3 regions of the Clostridium malenominatum genome follow, and region 3 is predicted to be linked to each of the others. Evidence: riboswitches for the same ligand, from Rfam matches in the RefSeq annotation. Region 3 holds a riboswitch; each other region holds the start of a gene.
The links. Region 3 has a riboswitch for S-adenosylmethionine ahead of metF (methylenetetrahydrofolate reductase [NAD(P)H]). Riboswitches for the same ligand answer to the same signal wherever they lie in the genome.
Positions count from the first base shown of each region.

Region 1: it holds a riboswitch for S-adenosylmethionine, as region 3 does, so the genes downstream of both, metK (methionine adenosyltransferase) here and metF (methylenetetrahydrofolate reductase [NAD(P)H]) in region 3, are expected to answer to the same signal.
Region 2: it holds a riboswitch for S-adenosylmethionine, as region 3 does, so the genes downstream of both, ABDZ69_RS08160 (methionine ABC transporter ATP-binding protein) here and metF (methylenetetrahydrofolate reductase [NAD(P)H]) in region 3, are expected to answer to the same signal.

Region 1 is NZ_BAAACF010000003.1:352,871-358,754, reverse strand. It holds gene spoIIID (sporulation transcriptional regulator SpoIIID) at 25-279, shown strand; gene mreB (rod shape-determining protein) at 368-1,402, shown strand; gene yyaC (spore protease YyaC) at 1,429-1,956, opposite strand; gene ABDZ69_RS13550 (tRNA 2-thiocytidine biosynthesis TtcA family protein) at 2,017-2,736, opposite strand; tRNA gene ABDZ69_RS13545 (tRNA-Thr) at 2,974-3,048, shown strand; tRNA gene ABDZ69_RS13540 (tRNA-Tyr) at 3,054-3,138, shown strand; tRNA gene ABDZ69_RS13535 (tRNA-Thr) at 3,179-3,253, shown strand; tRNA gene ABDZ69_RS13530 (tRNA-Tyr) at 3,259-3,343, shown strand; SAM riboswitch class I at 3,454-3,555, shown strand; gene metK (methionine adenosyltransferase) at 3,628-4,803, shown strand; gene recD2 (SF1B family DNA helicase RecD2) at 4,907-5,884, shown strand, end outside.
Region 2 is NZ_BAAACF010000001.1:1,603,403-1,609,286, reverse strand. It holds gene ABDZ69_RS08185 (ABC transporter permease subunit) at 1-526, shown strand, start outside; gene sigY (RNA polymerase sigma factor SigY) at 551-1,090, shown strand; gene ABDZ69_RS08175 (hypothetical protein) at 1,083-1,394, shown strand; gene ABDZ69_RS08170 (sigmaY antisigma factor component) at 1,391-1,600, shown strand; gene ABDZ69_RS08165 (aminotransferase class V-fold PLP-dependent enzyme) at 1,672-2,970, shown strand; SAM riboswitch class I at 3,035-3,133, shown strand; SAM riboswitch class I at 3,189-3,287, shown strand; gene ABDZ69_RS08160 (methionine ABC transporter ATP-binding protein) at 3,349-4,305, shown strand; gene ABDZ69_RS08155 (methionine ABC transporter permease) at 4,307-4,948, shown strand; gene ABDZ69_RS08150 (MetQ/NlpA family ABC transporter substrate-binding protein) at 4,972-5,802, shown strand.
Region 3 is NZ_BAAACF010000001.1:1,863,451-1,869,334, reverse strand. It holds gene ABDZ69_RS09510 (DUF2284 domain-containing protein) at 1-310, shown strand, start outside; gene ABDZ69_RS09505 (DsrE family protein) at 343-690, shown strand; SAM riboswitch class I at 752-853, shown strand; gene metF (methylenetetrahydrofolate reductase [NAD(P)H]) at 923-1,798, shown strand; gene ABDZ69_RS09495 (S-ribosylhomocysteine lyase) at 1,815-2,273, shown strand; gene ABDZ69_RS09490 (vitamin B12 dependent-methionine synthase activation domain-containing protein) at 2,273-2,953, shown strand; gene ABDZ69_RS09485 (homocysteine S-methyltransferase family protein) at 2,943-5,309, shown strand; gene ABDZ69_RS09480 (hypothetical protein) at 5,757-5,884, shown strand, end outside.

The DNA.
Region 1 (5,884 bases), on a different contig from region 3:
AGATAAGATTAAGGAGGCAGCACTTTGAAGGACTATATTGAGGAAAGAGTATTGGAAGTAGCAAATTATATAATAAGCTCAAAAGCTACTATTAGAAAAACAGCAAAGGTATTTGGAGTAAGTAAAAGCACAGTTCATAAAGATATGACTGAGAGATTACCGAAAATAAATCCCGAAATTGCCAATGAAGCCAAAATTATAATGGATTACAATAAATCTGAAAGACATATAAGAGGTGGAAAAGCTACCAAAATGAAGTACAAGACTATTGAAGGATAGACACATTCCTATTATAATTGAATTATATGGTATTGATAAGGAATAATTCAATAAAAATATAACGAAAGAGTAGGAGTGAATAATAGGGATGTTTTTCTTCAATATTGGAACAGATATGGGGATAGATTTAGGAACTGCAACAGTGTTAGTGTTCATAAAAGGAAAAGGTGTTGTATTAAAGGATCCTTCAGTGGTGGCTATAGATAAAAGCAAAAATAAAGTTTTAGCCGTTGGGGAAGAAGCTAGGCAAATGATAGGTAGAACTCCAGGTAACATAGTGGCAATAAGGCCACTAAAAGATGGAGTTATATCAGACTATGATCTAACAGAAAAAATGCTTAAGTATTTTATAAGAAAAGTGTGTGGAAAAAGAAAGATTGTATCACCAAGAGTTGTAGTATGTATTCCTTGTGAAGCTACAGGAGTTGAAAAAAGAGCCGTAATAGATGCTGCAAAAAATGCAGGAGCTAAAAAAGTATTTCTAATTGAAGAGCCTTTAGCGGCGGCTATTGGGTCAGGCCTTGACATAACAAAGGCTAGTGGAAGTATGGTAATAGATATAGGAGGAGGAACTACAGACATTGCTGTTATATCCTTAGGAGGAATAGTTGTTAGAGCTTCTATAAAAATAGCTGGAGATAAGTTTGATGAAGCTATAATAAGATACATAAGGAAAAAACATAAGTTAATGATAGGAGAAAGAACAGCAGAGGATTTAAAAATTAATATTGGCTCAGCTTATAAAAGAGATGAAGAAATAAGTATGGAAATAAGAGGAAGAGATTTAGTTACGGGCCTTCCTAAAAATATAACAGTGTCTTCTGAAGAGATGAGAGAGGCTTTAAGTGAGCCAGTAAATGCTATAGCAGAATGCACACATTCGGTATTGGAAAAAACTCCACCTGAACTAGCAGCTGATATAGCAGATAAAGGTATTGTAATGACTGGTGGGGGAGCTTTATTAAATGGTCTTGATAAACTCATACAAGAAGTTACAAAGGTTCCTGTCTATGTAGCAGAAGATGCAGTTTCATGTGTGGCTTTAGGTACAGGTAAGGTTTTAGATTTTGTGGATAAGCTAGACTTAAGTATGACAAACGATGATATAAACTTAATGAATTAATAATGAATTAACAAAAAGCAAAGTGATTAACTCTTTGCTTTTTTTGATTCATATCCAAGAAATAGTGCTTGTGTTATTGCGTTAGCTAGCTTGAATATAAAATCTAATCTTATTCTAGTATTGCTAAATATATTATTTTCCGAAGAATCTACGATTGCTATTATAGAGGATTCACCTACAGGAGGGAGTTTTTTGCCAACGCCTTTCCCAGGTTGAATTGGACAATCTCTTGCATGTATTTCACCTATATTATTCTCATGACCTAGGCAGGCATCTATGGCAATAATCTTTGCATTAGGGTGAGCATATTTAATTTCTGTTAGTTTCCTATCAATATTTAAAGCATGTATAGGATCGGAGATTGTTCCATATATAGGAAGAGGGAAATTCTTTTCGGTTAAAAATGTACCTACTAATGGACCTAAGCTATCTCCTATACATCTATCAGTACCTATACATACTATAACTGTATTAACATCAACATAATTGCATATAAAATTGCCTATCTTATAAAAACAAGCCTGGTCTTTATAATGTGCTCGAATTATATTCAAATAGCCACACCTCCCTAATAATGTATATGAGAGAGGGTGGCTTAATATTAATATAATTAACTAAAACTTACTTTTGTCCCAAATATTTAGCTGTTCTATGTTCATCAAAGCTCCTAGTAGATGGTCTTTTAATCCGGGAATGTCCTTCTCTAGTGCATAGGTTAAATCCTTCATGTATTGTCTTTTAGTAAGTCCATTTGCAGGACAAGGATTGTGTATTATAGGAAACTCATATTTTGCTGCAGTGCTTTTAATTTCTAATTCATCTATATACACCATAGGTCTTATGACGGTTATATCTTTTCTGCTTAAATAGGTTTTAGGTGAGAAACTATTTATTCTGCCTTCATAGAACATAGACATCAATAGAGTTTCTATAGCATCATTTTTATGATGACCTAAGGCTATTTTAGTGCAACCTAGATCTTTTGCTTTTTCATTTAATACTCCTCTTCTTAAATTAGCACATAAAGAGCAAGGATTTTTTTCTTTTCTAATATCAAAAACTATTTCTTTAATATTAGATTCTATCAAATAAAATGGAACATTTAGTTCATTGCATAACTTTTCTAATGGTGAGAAATCTGCACCTGTTTTAGGATCAATAGTAATAACAATTAATTCAAAGGGTTCTGGAGAAAAAGTTCTATACCTACTTAACAAATGTAGTAAAGTAAGACTATCTTTACCTCCAGATAAGCCTATTGCAACTTTGTCCCCACTTTCTATTAATTTAAAATCATTTACAGCTCTTCTTAATTTGCTTAGAAGTTTTTGCATAGTTATCTCCTTATCAGCTTTCGAATATTCTACTAGCATTATAATATAAAGTTATAAACAAATAAAGAATATAATTATATTAAATGCATTAATTTGAAGAAATGTGAAGGAAATAAGAGTAATATAGAGTAATAATCGTTACATTGCCCATAATGGCTGTTTTCGAGGTTGAATTTTATTAAATAAGAATGTATACTATTGCTTGTTAACAAATTAAGAATATTAATAATGAAATGTGCTGGCATGGCTCAACGGTAGAGCAGCTGACTTGTAATCAGCAGGTTGTAGGTTCGATTCCTATTGCCAGCTCCACAAATGGAAGTGTTCCCGAGTGGCTAAAGGGGGCAGACTGTAAATCTGTTGGTAGTACCTTCGATGGTTCGAATCCATCCACTTCCACCAATTTTAATTAATATTTTTAGATTGTTAAGTTATTAAATATGCTGGCATGGCTCAACGGTAGAGCAGCTGACTTGTAATCAGCAGGTTGTAGGTTCGATTCCTATTGCCAGCTCCATATATGGAAGTGTTCCCGAGTGGCTAAAGGGGGCAGACTGTAAATCTGTTGGTAGTACCTTCGATGGTTCGAATCCATCCACTTCCACCAAAAAAAGACACTGTTGATAGTGTCTTTTTTATTTTGATTAAGTAAAAAATTCCCCGTTGACACGGTAATGAGGTTATGCTATAGTTTTTAGAGTAAAATAGAATAAAAAGCTCTTATCAAGAGAGGTGGAGGGAAATGGGCCCTATGAAACCCGGCAACCAGCTATTATGCTAAGGTGCCAATTCCAGCAGATAATATCTGCAAGATAAGAGAAAAGGAACATTGTTACCTCTTCTTATCGAAGGGGTTTTATTTTTATAAAAATTAAATTGGAGGGTAAAAAGATGAGAAAATTGTTTACTTCAGAATCAGTAACAGAAGGGCATCCAGATAAGATATGTGATCAGATTTCTGACTCGGTGTTAGATGCTATACTTGAAAAAGATCCTAAAGGAAGAGTAGCTTGTGAAACTACAGTAACTACAGGGATGGTTTTAGTTGTTGGAGAGATAACAACTAATTGTTATGTAGACATTCCTAAAATTGTTAGAGAAACTATAGAATCCATAGGTTACACAAGAGCTAAATATGGCTTCGATAGTGATACTTGTGCTATATTAACATCAATTAATGAACAATCACCAGACATTGCCATGGGAGTAAATGAATCCTTAGAATCTAAAAAAGGAGAAAAGGATGTAGAAGAAGCTATAGGTGCTGGAGACCAAGGTATGATGTTTGGATTTGCTACAAATGAAACTCCGGAATATATGCCAATGCCAATAGCTACTGCTCACAAACTTGCTAGAAAGTTATCAGAAGTTAGAAAAGATGGTACACTTTCATACTTAAGACCAGACGGAAAAACTCAGGTTACGGTAGAGTATGAAGATGGAAAGCCAGTTAGAATAGACACTATAGTAGTATCTACCCAACATAGTCCAGAGGTTACTAGGGAAGAGATAGAAAAAGATATACTAAAATACGTAGTTAATGAAGTGGTTCCTCAAGAACTCCTAGACGAAAATACAAAATACTATATAAATCCAACGGGAAGATTCGTTGTAGGTGGACCTCAAGGAGATGCTGGCTTAACAGGAAGAAAAATAATAGTTGATACCTATGGAGGATATGGAAGACACGGTGGTGGAGCTTTCTCAGGAAAAGATCCTACAAAGGTTGATAGATCCGCAGCCTATGCAGCAAGATGGGTAGCTAAAAATCTAGTTGCCGCTGGAGTGGCAGATAAAATAGAAATCCAATTAGCTTATGCTATAGGAGTTGCAAGACCAGTTTCTATTGCTGTAGATACTTTTGAAACAGGAAAAATATCAGATGATAAAATAGTAGATATAATAAACAAAACATTTGATTTAAGACCTGCGGCTATAATTAATTATTTAGATTTAAGAAAACCTATTTACAAGCAAACTGCTGCATATGGTCACTTTGGAAGAACAGATTTAGATCTTCCATGGGAAAGATTAGATAAAGTTGAAGAAATAAAAAAATATTTATAAAATATACGAAAAAAAGGAGGGGTTTTAAATAACCTCTCTTTTGTTTGTATAAGGAAATAATATGGTATAATATAAATTAAATTAACAATTTAGGAGAGGTTTTATGGCAGAGATACAGGGAAGTGTGGAAGCTATTGTTTTTAAAAATGATGAAAATGGATATGTGGTAGCTAGGATAAAAGAAAAAAATAAACTAATAACCATTACGGGATGTATACCCTATATAATTGAGGGCCAAGAATTAAATCTAATAGGGGAATGGGTCACTCACCCTCAATTTGGGGAGCAATTTAAAGTTGACATTAGTGAGGAAAGCTTGCCAAATACAACAAAGGGTATAGAAAGATATCTAGCTTCAGGAGTAATATCTGGCATAGGACCTGTAACTGCGAAAAAAATGGTAGAAATTTTTGGAGAGGAAACCTTTAATGTTTTAGAAAATAATATTGAAAGGTTAAAAGAAATAGAAGGCATAGGAGATAAAAAAATAGCTACTATCCAGGAATCCTTTAATAAACAAAGAGAGCTAAAAAATGTAATGATGTTCTTCCAAAATTACGGAGTAACCACTAATCAATGTTTAAAAATATATAAGAAATACAAAAATGATTCTATAAGAATAGTTAAGGAAAATCCATATATTTTAACAGAAGATATAGCTGGCTTTGGCTTTAAAACTTCTGATAAGATTGCTCGTAATTTAGGGATAGAATTAAACTCTCCTTTTAGAATTAGCTCTGGAATAAAATATATTATAAATCAGTTTTGTGGTTTAGGTAATACCTGTATGCCATATAATAGACTTGTAAAAGAAGCCATAGAAATTCTTGGAGTTGCTGAGGAACACATAAAAGAAAGCTTAATATATAATGCTTATGAAGGTAAGATTAAAATAGAAGAATGTAATGGAGAACAATATGTTTTTACCATACCCTATTTTTATTGTGAGTTAGGTGTAACAAAAAAAATTCTTACACTTTCTTTGTGTAACTTTAATAAACTAGAAATAGATGTGGATGATGAAATTAATAAATTTGAAAAAGATAATCAAATTAAATTTGCACCCTCTCAGAAGGAAGCT
Region 2 (5,884 bases), 260 kb from region 3:
TTTTCTGATAATACCAATAATGTGCTCTAGTATTTTAGGTGCAAGCAGCTTTGTAGGGGAAAGAGAGCATAAAACATTAGAAACGTTATTTTATACACCTATAACTTTAAAGGAATTATTTGTGAGCAAGGTACTAGGAGTATTTATACCATCTTATGCCACCACATTAATTTCATTTATCGCCTTTGGATTAGTTGTAAATATTGGAGGGTTAAAATTCTTTCGAGGCATTATATTTCCTAATATAAAATGGATTATATTAATAGGATATCTGGTACCAGCTATTACATTACTAGGACTTACCTTTACAGTATTAGTTTCAGCTAAATCTAAGACTTTTCAAGATGCACAGCAAGTTAGTGGGCTTATTATAATTCCTATTATATTATTAGTAGTAGGACAAATGACGGGTGTATTTTTGCTGACAAATTTCATTCTTGTAGTTTTAGGAACTATAATATATTTAATTGATTATATTTTATTTAACAAGTTAACTACTAATTTTAAATATGAAAAATTAATATAATACGGCATTTGGCAGGTGATAGACTTGGAAGAAGAAATAGATATAATAAATGCGGCAAAAGCTGGAGATAAGGTTGCTATAACTATGTTGATAAATAATAATTATGATATTTTAAAGGGATATACTATAAAGATGACTTCAAATATAGAAGAGGCTAAGGATATTGTGCAAGAAACACTGTTGAAAGCTATAGTTAATATAAACAAGTTTATTCCAAATTATAGGTTTTCTACCTGGCTTATCACTATTGCAACAAATATTTATAGAGACACTTTAAAGAAAAACAAGAGGTTAATACTTCTAGATGAGAGTATAGAGGTTTTTACTGAAGATATTGAAAATAAAGCATTGAATAATATTTTAATTAATCAAGCTTTATCTATTTTACAAGAATTGTCTTATGAAAAAAGAACGGTTTTTATATTAAAGCACTACTACAACTTTAGTTATGAAGAAATTGCGCATATAATGAAATGCCCTATTGGCACTGTTAGATCAAGACTTCATAATTCAATAAAAATTATTATAAGAAAAATGAAGGAAAGGGGTATAATTGATGAATGATAATAAAGAAATAGATAAAATGGAAGAGTTCATGAGTATTCTTTCAGAAGATCAATTTCAAATTGACTTAGATATAGAGGATATAATTGAAAATGCATTAAATATTATGGAAAGTAGAAAAAAGAGACGAGAAAATTTACTTTTTATAGGGATATCTTTTTGTATAATAGTCCTTTTGTATAGTATATTTTTTATTCTAGGAATTAGATATATGGTTTATTTTCAAGTATTTATGCTTCTAATAGGGCCAATCATCATAATACCTATTTCTAAAAGTAGAATAACGGAGGGAAGTAATATATGAAATTAGATGGATTGCAGTTGATTGGTTTAATAATTCTTATTCCAATACTTCTCCTACAAGGACTATGGATGTTTAATGATGCCAAAAAAAGAGGAGAAAAAAATTATTGGCTATGGGGAATTTTTGGTATATTAAATACTCCTAGTAATTTAATTATTTATCTTATTGTTACAAGAACCATAATTGATAAGTATGCAAAAAAATAGATTAAAATTAAGGTTTCATTTTACCCTATTCTCATAGTATATATAAAGAGAAATATTAGGGGTGGAAAATAATGTATAATAATTATAATTTAGTATTAGGGGAAAATGCAATAGTACCTTTAATTGATGGTAGAAAAGTAAGATATGTAAATTTAGATAATGCTGCAACCACTCCGGCATTTAAAAAGGTTGTTGAAGACTTATTAGACTTTTTACCTTATTACTCATCGATTCACAGGGGTATGGGGTATAAATCTCAGGTATCAACTAAACTTTATGATGATGGAAGAAAGGTTGTAGCAAAATTTGTGGGGGCGGATTTAAATAATTCGTCAGTGATATTTGTTAAAAATACTACGGAAGCTATAAATAAATTGTCTAATATGTTATATAATAAATATAAAGATGACATTATTTTATCTACAGAGATGGAACACCATTCAAATGATCTTCCATGGAGAAAGTTTAAATTAGAGCATGTTAAAATAGATAATCACGGTAAATTATGTTTAAATGATTTAGAAGAAAGATTAAAAAAGCATGGAGGTAAAGTCAAACTTGTTGCAGTTACTGGAGCCTCAAACGTTACCGGATATAAAAACGACATTCATTATATAGCGAGAATTGCACATAAATATGGTGCTAAAATATTAGTAGATGGAGCACAGCTAGTTCCACATGCACCAGTTAATGTGAAGGCTATAGATTCTGAAGAGCATATAGATTATTTAGTATTTTCTGCACATAAAATGTATGCACCTTTTGGAATAGGGGTGTTAATTGGTGCAAAAGATGAATTAGAGAATTTGCCACCAGATTATAGTGGCGGAGGAACTGTAGATGTTGTAACTTTAGATTCTGTTAAATGGCTTCACACTCCTGAAAAGGACGAGTCTGGGTCACCAAATGTTGTAGGGGTTGTAGCTCTTACATCAGCTATTAAAACTTTAGATAAATTGGGTATGAAGAATATTGAAGAATACGAAAATAGACTGTTAAAACATGCTATAAGGTCATTGCAGAGGGTGAAAGGTCTAAATATGTATTGCAGTGACTGTAATAAAAATGTCTCTATTATCACATTTAATGTAGATGGAATGTATCATGAGACTGTAGCTAAAATATTATCCTATGAGTTTGGTATTGGAGTAAGAAGTGGGTGTTTTTGTGCTCACCCATATATACAAAGACTATTAAATATTAGTGAGGAAGAGGTTAAGAAAATATCCAAACTTGCGGGTAGTAGGCCGGGCATGGTGAGGATAAGCTTTGGAATTTATAACACCTTAGAGGAAGTAGATTACTTTGTATATGCCATTAAAAAAATAATCTCTAATAAAGAAAGCTATTTGAAAAAATATAAAAATTAAAATTTACTGTTGACAATATATCATAATGCCTATATAATAATAAAAAAAGCAAATACAATATCATTACTTATCAAGAGAGGTGGAGGGACTGGCCCTGTGAAACCCAGCAACCTGTAGAAATACAAGGTGCTAAGTCCAGCGGTGATATGCCGAAAGATGAGAAGAATTAGGTTGTTAGCCTGAGTTTATTCTCAGGCTTTATTTTATTAATTGAATAAAACTTATCAAGAGAGGTGGAGGGACTGGCCCTGTGAAACCCAGCAACCTGTAGAGATACGAGGTGCTAATTCCTGCGGTGATATGCCGGGAGATGAGAAAAATTAGGTTAGACCTGAGAATTTCTCAGGTCTATTTTATTAGTATTTAAGGGGGACTGACATGATAGTAATTGAAGGAGTAAGTAAAAATTTTCAAGATAATGTAGTATTAAAAGATATTAATCTAGAAATTAATGAAGGTGAAATATTTGGAATTATAGGAAGAAGTGGTGCAGGAAAATCCACCTTACTTAGATGTTTAAATGCTTTAGAGGATTATAACCAAGGTAGCATAACCGTTGATGGTCACGAGATAAACAATTTGAGTTCAGAGGGAATTAGAGAGCTTAGGAAAGAAATGGGAATGATATTTCAAAACTTTAATTTACTAAACACTTTAAATGTTTATGATAACATAGCTCTACCTATGAAAATTTGGGGCAAAAATAAACTTGAAATAGAACGAAGAGTAACAGAATTGTTGAAATTAGTTGGTTTAGAGGACAAATCAAAAAGTCATCCTAGACAATTAAGTGGAGGACAAAAACAAAGGGTAGCTATCGCAAGAGCACTAACTTTAGAACCTAAAATACTTCTCTGTGATGAGGCTACTTCAGCCTTAGATCCAGAAACAACTAAGTCTATATTATCTCTTCTTAAGGAGATAAATGAAAAGTTAAATATCACAGTAATAATAGTAACTCATCAAATGGAAGTAATTAAAGAAGTATGTAACAAAGTGGCCTTAATTGAAGATGGTGAAATAAAAGCTTATGGCCCTGTAAAAGAACTTTTCTTAAAACCAGAAGGAGAACTGAAAAACTTATTAGAAGGTGGAGAATTACTTCCTAATCATGGAGTTAATATTAAAATATTTTTTCCAGGGGAAGTAAGTGAAAGCTCTGTAATAACATCCATGGCTAGGGAGCTAAATGTAGACTTTTCAATTGTATGGGGAAAGCTTGAAAGCTTTAGGCAAGAGGTTTTAGGAAGCTTGATAATTAATATAGAAAAAGAGCAAGAGAAAAGAATATGTACTTATTTAAATAATAAATCCATTCATTGGGAGGTGATGTAAAATGTATAAGGACATATTAATACCTGCGCTAAAGGATACATTGTTCATGGTAAGCTACTCTACAATCTTTGCAGTGATAATTGGATTTATATTATCTATAATTCTCGTAGTTACTGAAGAAAAGGGATTAAAGCCAAATAAATTTATATATGGTATTTTAGATTTATTAATCAATGTTTTAAGATCTTTTCCTTTTATCATATTAATGATATCAATTATACCATTGACAAAGTTAATTGCTGGAAAAAGTATAGGTAGAGTTGCTGCCATAGTGCCGCTTACCATAGGTGCAGCTCCTTTTGTGGCAAGGGTGCTAGAGTCAGCATTAAAGGAAGTTGATCCTGGGCTTATTGAGGCGGCAAAGTCCTTTGGAGCTACAAACATACAAATATTATTTAAAGTTATGTTAAAGGAGGCCTTTCCATCAATTATTAGAGGAATAATATTAACAATTATTAATCTAATTGGTTACTCAGCTATGGCAGGAACTATTGGTGCAGGAGGCCTTGGACATGTAGCTATAAGCTATGGATACAATAGATTTAAACCAGATATTATGATTTATACAGTTATAGTGTTAATAATATTAGTTCAGTGTATTCAGAGTTTTGGTAATGTAGTTTATAAAAATTTAAATAAATAATAAAAATTTAGGGGGCATTTAAAATGAAAAAAATATCAATTTTATTAGCAACAGCATTATTAACAATAGGATTAGCAGGATGTGGAGCTTCAAATGATAAAGCTAAAGATACTGCAGCTCCAGCAGGAGGAAAGGAAACTAAAAAAGAAATAGTTGTAGGAGCAACTCCATTACCTCATGCAGAAATTTTAAAGGAAGTGGGTAAAGTATTAGAGAAGGATGGTTATGCTTTAAAAATTATAGAATTTACAGATTATCAAATTCCTAATACAGCTTTGGCCGAAAAAGAGTTGGATGCAAACTTCTTTCAACACGTACCTTTCCTTAATAAAACTATTGAAGAGAAAAAATACGATTTGGATTATACTGTAAAGGTTCATATAGAGCCAATGGGTTTATATTCAAATAAAATTAAAGATTTAAAAGAATTAAAGGATGGAGCAGAAATTGCAATACCTAATGATCCTACAAATGGAGCTAGAGCCTTAAGAGTATTAGAAAATGCTGGGTTAATTAAAGTTAAGGCAGGAGAACTAGTAACTAAAATAGATATAACAGAAAACAAAAAGAATTTTAAGATTACAGAACTTGATGCTGCTCAGCTTCCAAGAGTACTTGGAGATGTGGATGCTGCTGTTATTAATGCAAACTATGCAATTGAAGCAGAATTAAATCCAACTAAAGATGCTATAGCAATCGAGTCCTTAAATTCACCTTATGCAAATGTTTTAGCGGTTAGAAAAGAAGATAAGGATAAAGAAAATATAAAAGCGTTATCAAAAGCCTTAACTTCACCAGAAATTAAAAAATTTATTGAAGAAAAATATGACGGAAATGTAGTTCCAGCTTTTTAATTGATATATACCTGTTTGTGTGGTAAACTTATGGTAAGTGAAACTTAGATTTTATTTAGGTAAAATCTAAGTTTTATTTTGC
Region 3 (5,884 bases):
GAAAAATATTAAAGACAGGAAGGAAACAGATAGAATAAGGGATACGCATAATCAATTTACTAGAAGTTTAAGTAAGCATCTTAAAAATAAGTATAATACGAAAGATATTTTTCCTATGGGAGCAGGGCCCTGTGTAATATGTAAAAATTGTAGTTATATTAAAGGAGAAGAATGTATTTATCCAGAAGAAGCCATATCTTCAGCAGAAGCTTATGGCATAGATTTAGGAGCAATTTTAAAGTCCTGTGGGCTTAAGTTTAATTATTCAGAAGATACCTTAGCTTATGTGGGAATAATATTATTTCACTAAATAATTTAGGGGTGAAAATAAATCATATGGTTATGAATAAGGAATATAAAGTGATTTTTCACGTAAGTGAGAAAGAAAAGATTAAATTATCATTAAATAACATAAAAAATTTAATAATAGACTTAGGTATAGAAAATCTTCAGATAGAGCTAGTAATAAATAGTGTGGCTGTAGAGGAATTTAAAAATAAAGATTTTAAATATGAAAAAGAAATACATGAACTATCAAAGCTAGGAGTTAAATTTGTTCTCTGTAAAAATTCTTTAAAGGGAATGAACATAGATGAGAAAGAATTAATAGAACCTATTAACATTGTACCGTCTGGAGTAGGAGAATTAGTAAAAAAACAAGGAGATGGTTGGGCGTATATACGGCCTTAAATGTAAAAATTCATATTTACATTTAATAAAATTTGTAATATACTTATTAGTAATTTAATACTGCTTATCAAGAGTGGTGGAGGGACTGGCCCTGTGAAACCCGGCAACCGTACCTTAGTGGTACAAGGTGCTAAATCCAGCAGCTTATGCTGAAAGATAAGGATATTAGGAATTAATCACCTAAAGGAATATCCTTTAGGTGTTTTTTATTACTAAAAAAGGGGGCTTACAAATGAAAATTAAAGAAATTTTTGACCAGAAGAAAGTAGTTTTTTCCTTCGAGGTTTTTCCACCTAAAGGAGGGATGACCATTGAAAAAATATATAATACTATTGAAGAAATAAGTAGTTTGGGTGGAGACTATATAAGTGTTACCTACGGTGCGGGAGGAAGTGTTAGGGATAATAAAACCTGTGAGGTTTCCTCTTTAATTAAAAATAAGCATGGCATAGAAGCTTTATCGCACCTTACATGTATAAACTCAACAAAAAATAACTTAGATCAAATAATTAATCAGTTAAAAGATAACAATATTGAAAATATATTGGCATTAAGAGGAGATATACCTAATAATGGAGAAATATATGGTGATTTTAAATATGCTTATGAACTAATTAATTATCTTAAAGAGAAAGGGAACTTTGGCATAGCATCGGCATGCTATCCAGAAGGGCATTATCAATGCGAAAATATAGATGAAGATATAAAAAGACTTAAAGAAAAAGTAGATTCAGGTGTAGATTATTTAATTACACAGTTGTTTTTAGATAATAATATTTTCTATAATTATATTGATAAATTAAATAAAAATGGGATATATACACCCATTGAAGCTGGAATAATGCCAATAATAAATAAAAAGCAAATTGAAACGATTAATACCCTTTGTGGTGCAACAATACCAGATAAATTTATAAAAATCATTAATAAATATGAGCATGATAAAGAAGCATTAAGAGATGCAGGAATAGCCTATGCAGTGGAACAAATAGTGGATTTATTATCTAGTGGAGTAAAAGCAATTCATCTCTATACTATGAATAATCCTTATGTAGCAAAAAAAATTGTAGAAAATATAAGCTCAATATTAAAGTCTGTAAATGAATAATGAGGAGGAGATACTTGTGAATAAAGTTGAAAGTTTTGAATTAGATCATAGAAAAGTTGTAGCACCTTACGTAAGAAAGTGTGCTGTGTTAAAGGGTGAGAATGGTGATTTTGTAACTAAATTTGATTTAAGATTTACTCAGCCTAATAAAGAAGCTATTCCAACGGGAGCACTACATGCTCTAGAACATTTACTTGCTGGACTTTTAAGAGAGCATTTGCAAGGAATAATAGATTTATCACCAATGGGATGTAGAACGGGGTTTTATTTAATTCTATGGGGTAATAGGGATGCAGCTGAAATAAAAGAAGCTTTAGAAAAGTCTTTAAAAGAAGTAGTTGAAGCTAAAGAAGTCCCAGCATCAAATGATTTGCAATGTGGAAACTATAGAGATTTATCTCTTTTCGGGGCAATAGAGTATGCAAAATATGTACTGGAAAAAGGCTTTAGTCTAAATATCTATGGTGACAATTAATGAAAGAGTGGATTTTCAAAGGAGATAGCAGGGAAATTCTTAGATATTTAGGTGTTTCAAAAAATAGCGGAGAAGATATGCTTCCCCTCATAGAAGATATAAAAGAAGAGACAAGAAATATTCTTAGATTTAGATGGGTTTATAATATTTATTCCATAGTACAGGAATCTAAAGGAGTTATATTAAAAGATGTTGAAATTTTACTAAAAGGTCAGCATATAAAAAGCCATTTAAAAAATTCTTCTAAGTGTGTAGTGTTGGCAGCTACTCTAGGTAGTGAGATAGATAGGAGAATAAATTACTATCAAAAATGTGATATGTTAAAGGCTTTAATAGTAAATGCTTGTGCTACTGCTTTTATAGAAGAAGGATGTAATTATGTTGAAAGTTTAATTAAAGAGGAATTTTGCTCCGATTATGAGGAACTAACTTGGAGATATAGCCCAGGATATGGAGATTTGTCCTTGGATGTTCAAGGAGAGTTATTAAAATTATTGCAGGGAAATAAGGACATTGGGCTATATCTTTCAGAAAGTAATATGCTTATACCTAAAAAATCTGTAACTGCAATAGTTGGCATAATACCTAAAGGAAAAAGCAGTAATAAAAAGAGCTGTGAAAACTGTTTAAATAAAAATAACTGTAATTATAGAAAGACTGGTGAAAGTTGTGAAAATTAAAGAGCTCATTGGAGAAAAAGTATTAATTTTTGACGGAGCTATGGGAACTATGCTTCAAAAGAGTGGCCTTAAAATAGGAGAAATTCCTGAAGTATTAAACATTGAAAAAAGAGATATTGTTGTAAATATACATAAAAAATATATTGCATCTGGGGCTAATATAATAACTTGCAATACTTTTGGATGCAATAGTAAAAAATTAAGTAAATCTATCTATTCCGTTGAAGAAATAATAAAAGCTGCTATAGAAAATGGAAGGGAAGCTATAGGTAATAAAGATGTATTACTTGCTTTAGATATTGGCCCTATAGGTGAACTGCTAGAGCCTATGGGAACGTTAAAGTTTGAAGAAGCATATGAAATATTTAAAGCCCAAGCGCTTGTGGGAGAAGAGTATGGGGTAGATTTAATTATTATAGAAACTATGACGGATTTATATGAGGCTAAGGCCGCTGTACTTGCAGCTAAAGAAAATACAAGTCTTCCTGTGTTTTGTACAATGACCTTTGAAAAAGATAGAAGAAGTTTCACAGGTTGCACTATTCCTTCTATGGTGATGACTTTAGAGGGTTTGGGGGTAGATGCATTAGGTGTTAACTGTTCTCTAGGGCCTATTGAGCTTCAAGGAATAGTTGAGGAAGTATTAAAATATTCTAGTATACCTGTTATGATCCAGCCCAATGCGGGACTTCCTAAAGTTGAAAAAGGGGAGACTATTTATAAAATTACTCCAAAGGAATTTGGAGAAGCAGTGAAAGTTATGGTAGATGCAGGCGTTAGCATAATAGGTGGCTGTTGTGGAACTGATGAAAGTTTTATAGAGGAACTAAGTAATTTATTTAAGGAGAAGGAAACAAGAAAAATAGAGCCTAAGATGTATTCTGCTATTTGCACACCCTCAAAACCTGTTTTTATTGAGGGCGTTAGGACTATTGGTGAAAAAATAAATCCTACAGGAAAAAAATTATTAAAAGAAGCTTTGAAAAATGGGGACATGGACTATATTTTAAGAGAAGGTATAAGTCAGGTAGAAGATGGAGCAGATATTTTAGATATCAATGTAGGTCTTCCAGAAATTAATGGAGAAGAGATGATGGTTAAGGTTATTAAAGAACTGCAAAGCATAGTAGATGTACCACTCCAAATAGATTCAAATGATGCTAAAATTATTGAAAAAGGTTTAAGAATATACAATGGAAAGCCAATTGTAAATTCCGTAAATGGTGAAGAAAAATCCTTAAATACAATACTGCCCTTAGTAAAAAAATATGGAGCCATGGTAGTTGGATTAACCTTTGATGAAAGAGGGATACCTAAAACTGCAGTGGAAAGATTTGAAGTTGCAGAAAAAATCGTTAATAAAGCTTTAGAATATGGTATTAAGAAAGAAAATATAATTATAGATTGCCTAACTCTTACAGCTTCTGCTCAGCAAAAGGAAGTTTTAGAAACTTTAAAGGCATTAACTATGGTTAAAGAAAAATTAGGGGTGAAAACTACTCTAGGGGTTTCTAATGTATCCTTTGGATTGCCTAATAGGGAGCTTTTAAATAGAAGTTTTTTAAATATGGCTCTTTATGCAGGACTAGATTTGCCAATAATAAATCCAAATAAAGAAGATATGATGGATGCTATAAATGCTTTTAAGGTGTTAAACAACGAAGATATTAGCGGAGAAAAATATATAAATTTATATTCTAATAAAGCAATAAAAGATAATACTGAGCAAAAAGAAGAAGTAAATTTAAAGGATATTATTATAAAGGGTATTAAAGAAGAAGCTTACTCTAAAACAAAAGAAATTTTAAAGAAAAAAGAAGAGCTGGAGATAGTTGAAGAATTTCTAATACCAGCCTTAGACTTAGTTGGAGAAAAATATGAAAAAGGTGAACTGTTTTTACCACAGCTTATTCAAGCTGCAGAAACTGTTAAAAAATCCTTTGAGGCCATAAAAGAAAGCTTAGTATTAAAAAATAAAAATGAAATAACTAAAGGTACAATATTACTGGCCACAGTAAAAGGTGATGTTCATGATATAGGAAAAAATATAGTAAAAACTCTTTTAGAAAACTACGGCTTTAAGATTATTGATTTAGGAAAAGATGTGACTAAGGAAGAAATTTTAAAAAATGTACAGCAATATAATGTTAAGTTGATTGGTTTAAGTGCGCTTATGACCACCACAGTAAAAACCATGGAGGAAACAATAAAGTATTTACAGGATAATAATGCAGGCTGCAAGGTAATGGTTGGTGGAGCAGTATTAAATGAAGAGTATGCTAATATGATAAAGGCAGATTTCTATGCTAAAGATGCCAAGGAAGGGGTTAGTATTTCTAGAGAGTTTTTTAGTTAAGTAATTTTTACATGAATAATTATGATGAAAATTCCCTTCGGGGAATTTTTGCTATTTGTACAAAGTTTCTTGATATATGGAATATCTTGCCGAATTATACATAATAGTATATAATTATAATGAATAAAAATTTAATATTAATATTTATTAAATTAAATATAATATTAAATACCATGAAGTTAAATGAGAGTGATTGTTTTATGTGGCTTAAATTAATTTTTTTTCAATGTATGGCCTTTATAATGTTAGCTGTATTTTGTAAAGGTATAATTTTTTTATTACAAAAATATTTATTATCAAAACAATATAAATTGACTAGCGGATTTTATTATATACTATCTTGGTCATTGATATTTATATTGGGTATATTCTTTGGAAAAGAATATCTATTTCTTATTTTATAGTTCATGTTTAAATTAAATAATTATGTTTTTAGGAGAAAAAGATATGTCAAAAATAATGTCTATGTTTGAAAAATTTAACTTGTTAGAAAAAGTTAATAATGAAACTACTAATGAAAATAATGTAGATAATGACATTAATATTAATGCTAAATTTGAAGAAGTAAAAAATGA